DNA from 2 places in the Photobacterium makurazakiensis genome. Region 1 is predicted to be linked to the other one. Evidence: predicted binding sites of a transcription regulator. Region 1 holds the regulator's gene; the other holds the start of a gene.

The links. Region 1 encodes MetJ, which represses methionine synthesis genes. Its sites were predicted from a motif close to TTAGACNTNTANANGTCTAA; they were not measured.
Region 2: the regulator MetJ is predicted to act here: its motif matches at 842-861, upstream of metA (homoserine O-succinyltransferase MetA).

What each region holds. Positions count from the first base shown of each region.
Region 1 is NZ_JAKJSJ010000013.1:152,907-155,114, forward strand. It holds gene L4D09_RS06285 (malic enzyme-like NAD(P)-binding protein) at 1-964, shown strand, start outside; gene metJ (met regulon transcriptional regulator MetJ) at 1,043-1,360, opposite strand; gene L4D09_RS06295 (O-succinylhomoserine (thiol)-lyase) at 1,541-2,208, shown strand, end outside.
Region 2 is NZ_JAKJSJ010000014.1:150,143-152,350, reverse strand. It holds partial or broken rRNA gene L4D09_RS07260 (23S ribosomal RNA) at 1-179, shown strand, start outside; rRNA gene rrf (5S ribosomal RNA) at 297-412, shown strand; tRNA gene L4D09_RS07250 (tRNA-Thr) at 498-573, shown strand; rRNA gene rrf (5S ribosomal RNA) at 582-697, shown strand; gene metA (homoserine O-succinyltransferase MetA) at 922-1,863, shown strand; gene L4D09_RS07235 (cation:proton antiporter) at 2,027-2,208, opposite strand, start outside.

The DNA.
Region 1 (2,208 bases):
GCTATTGTTTAAGCGCTTCGCTGGTCTAGATTCGATTGATATCGAAGTTAAACACCGTACGATCGATGAGTTTGTTGATACCGTTGCGAACATTGCTGACACCTTCGGTGGTATCAACCTTGAAGATATCAAAGCCCCAGACTGCTTCGAGATTGAAAAGCGTTTGATTGAGCGTTGTCATGTACCGGTTTTCCATGATGATCAGCACGGTACTGCGATTGTAACGGCTGCGGGCATGCTTAATGCACTTGAGCTTCAAGGCAAAGAAATTAGCGAAGCTGTGATTGTTTGTCTAGGTGCTGGTGCGGCTGCGGTTGCTTGTATGGAGCTATTGATCAAGTGTGGCGCACAGCGTGAGAAGATCTACATGCTTGACCGTAAAGGTGTGATCCATACGCGTCGTGACGACATTAATGAATATAAGCAACTATTCGCCAACAATACTGATAAGCGCACATTAGAAGATGTTATCGAAGGTGCTGATATCTTTGTCGGTGTATCTGGTCCAGATTTGCTTGCGCCAGAACTGCTTAAGCTCATGGCGGATCAGCCGATTGTTTTTGCCTGCTCAAACCCTGATCCAGAAATCAAACCAGAACTGGCCCATGCCGTTCGCGATGATTTAATTATGGGTACAGGCCGTTCTGATTACCCGAATCAGGTAAACAACGTTATCTGTTTCCCATTCATTTTCCGCGGTGCATTGGATGTGCGTGCGAGTGAAATTAATGATGAAATGAAATTGGCTGCGGTAAAAGCGATCCGTGAACTAGCCCAAGAGCCAGTACCTACGGAAGTGGTTAAAGCGGCAGGTGTCGATAAACTAGAGTTTGGCACCGACTATATTATTCCAAAACCGATGGACCCACGTTTGCTACCACGCGTTGCGAAGGCAGTCGCGCAAGCAGCGATTGATTCGGGTGTAGCTCGAATCGAGATGCCTGTCGGTTATATGGAAAGTTAATCTGCTTTAGATTACCTGACCAATAAAAAACCAGCCCCAGGCTGGTTTTTTGGTTTTTGTTGACGAGAAAAGTGAGGCTTACTCGTTAATGTCTTCGTACTTAATGCCCATCTCTTCCATCAGCGCTTTTGCTTCGGCTGGCAAGTCGTCAGGGCAATCTTTACGGATATCTTCATCGGTCGGCAGGGGCTGACCCGTGTATGCGTGCAAGAAAGCTTCACATAGCAACTCGCTGTTGGTGGCATGGCGTAAATTATTCACCTGACGACGAGTTCGCTCATCAGTTAAAATTTTAAGCACCTTCAATGGAATCGAAACAGTAATTTTTTTTACTTGTTCGTTTTTCTTACCGTGTTCCGCGTATGGACTGATGTATTCGCCATTCCACTCTGCCATTGTTAACCTTCTCAGCGATGTTTGATTGAATAAATATGATAGGAGTGAATTCTAGCCGGATTTACTGCCATAAGCAAAGACATGTAGACGTCTAGAAGTGTTGACGTCTTTTGCAAATATGGTTATGTTGTTGCATAAACGTTATTCGCAGCAGGGGCTCGCCCCGACAAGGAAAGTAATATGAGTGATAAGAAGCTTGCCACTATAGCCGTTCGTACTGGCATTGAGTCAGACTCTCAGCACAATGCCGTTGTGCCGCCGATTTACCTGACATCAACCTACAGCTTTCCTCGGTTGGGTGAGCTTCCACAATATGATTACTCTCGCTCTGGTAACCCTACCCGTAACATGCTCGCCGATGCCTTGGCAGAGCTCGAAGGCGGCGCGGGTGGCGTGGTAACCAGCTGTGGTACTGCTGCAATTAACTTACTCGCATCAGCCTTGCTTGGCCCAGATGATCTGGTTATTGCCCCACACGATTGTTATGGCGGTACTTATCGTTTGTTTAATACGCGAGCGACGAAAGGTGACTTTAAGGTCCGTTTTGTTGATCAAACCGACCCTGAGGCCTTGGCTCAAGCATTGGCATTAAAGCCAAAACTGGTTTGGGTTGAAACACCGTCTAACCCATTGCTACGAATTGTAGATGTTGCAGCATTGTGTGAATCAGCAAAGCAAGAAGGCGCATTGGTTGCGGTTGATAATACTTTCTTATCACCAATCCTTCAGCAGCCCATTGCACTAGGGGCTGATTTTGTGATCCATTCAACAACCAAGTACATCAATGGCCATTCAGATGTTGTCGGTGGTGTATTGATCTCAAAAGAAGCGGAGCAGGCCGAGACGAT
Region 2 (2,208 bases), on a different contig from region 1:
AGTTCGGAATCGATAAGCGCTGAAAGCATCTAAGCGCGAAGCGAGCCCTGAGATGAGTCATCCCTGATACTTTAAGTATCCTAAAGGGTTGTTGGAGACTACGACGTAGATAGGTCAGGTGTGTAAGTGCTGCGAGGCATTGAGCTAACTGATACTAATTGCCCGTGAGGCTTAACCATACAACACCCAAGGGGTTTTTACGGACTCCACGAAACACTTGAATGGTGTTTGAGAAACTAGTTAGATTTTCCCAGATTGCTATTTACTGCCCTGAGGTGGTGAATAAACAGAATTTGCTTGGCGACCATAGCATTATGGACCCACCTGATCCCATGCCGAACTCAGTAGTGAAACGTAATAGCGCCGATGGTAGTGTGGGGTTTCCCCATGTGAGAGTAGGACATCGCCAGGCTTTAAATTTAGCTCTTTATCTGTTTAAAGATGAAGACCAAATAAACAAAGCAATATAAGTAAGACTTTGTTTATTAAAATTATTTGCTGGTATGGCTCAGTTGGTAGAGCGCACCCTTGGTAAGGGTGAGGTCCCCAGTTCGAATCTGGGTACTAGCACCATTAATTTTTTCAGCGACAATAGCACAATGGTACCACCTGATCCCATGCCGAACTCAGAAGTGAAACGTTGTTGCGCCGATGGTAGTGTGGGGTTTCCCCATGTGAGAGTAGGTCATTGCTGAATACCCTTTCAAAACCCAGCCTTCGGCTGGGTTTTTTCATATCTAAAGCATAAAATATTATGAATTATTTTCATGCACCTACCATAAACCCCAATTCTTTTTATCTTCTTTCTCTTGCGTCATTGAATAAACTTCTATAATTTTATTTAGAAATCTGGACGTCTAAACATCTTATTGTATAAATGAGAATGGACCGTTCGGTGTAATGTTTAAGGAGTAAACTAAGATGCCGATTAAAATTCCTGACCAACTTCCAGCTACGGATATTCTACTGAGTGAAAATATCTTTGTGATGTCAGAAGCTCGTGCTGCAAGTCAGGAAATTCGTCCATTGAAGGTTCTATTATTGAATTTAATGCCGAAGAAAATCGAAACAGAAACACAGTTTCTGCGTTTATTATCAAATAGCCCCTTACAGGTAGACGTTGAGCTATTACGGATTGATAATCGACCAACAAAAAATACCCCAACAGAGCATCTAGATACTTTTTATCGTCAATTTGAGATGGTTAAAGACCGCAATTTTGATGGCCTGATTGTGACTGGAGCGCCACTAGGCCTTGTTCAATTTGAAGATGTACTGTATTGGGATGAGATCCAAACGATCATGAATTGGGCTAAACAGCATGTTACCTCAACATTGTTTGTTTGCTGGGCCGCCCAAGCTGGGTTAAAGCTGCTTTACGACTTACCGAAACGTACACGAAAAGAAAAGCTATCGGGCGTGTATGGCCACCGTACTCATGATTGCCATCATCCTATTCTTAGAGGGTTTGATGACACTTTCTTAGCGCCTCACTCGCGCTATGCTGACTTTTCAGCTGAATACCTCAGTGATCATACCGATTTAGATATATTGGCAACCTCAGAACAAGCCGGGGTGTATTTAGCTGCAACCAAAGATAAGCGTAATGTGTTTGTAACTGGACACCCTGAATACGATGTTGAAACTTTACATAATGAGTTTATTCGAGATCGTACTGAAGGGATGGAGCCAACAATTCCTGTTAATTACTATCCTGATGATAATCCAGATAACCCACCGATAGCGAGTTGGCGTAGTCATGGCCACCTATTATTTTCAAATTGGCTAAATTACTGTGTGTACCAGCAGACACCGTATGATTTAAATTTATTCTCTGAAGCTAATTTTACAAAAGAAGAATAATATTAACGCCTTAAATTGGTAAAGGCTTAATTTAGGAAGGCTTAACGTCATAGAACCCTACATGAACGGGCTCTACTGACGAGAAAAAAGACCTGCATAGCAGGTCTTTTTTTGTGTTGATTGTCTGGACAGATAAAAGCGGGAATAGTTAAAGATTAAACTTTTAATTATTGTTTTGAGCTTCCCATGCTTTTGCTTTATGAATGAGTGACGTGATCGTCGATCCTTGAACGAGTATTGAAAATACGACGACCGAGTAGGTCATTACGAGGATAACTTCACGAACATCAATGTTTTTATCTGGTATTACCATGACGCCTGCAGGTATTGCCATCGCCATTGCCA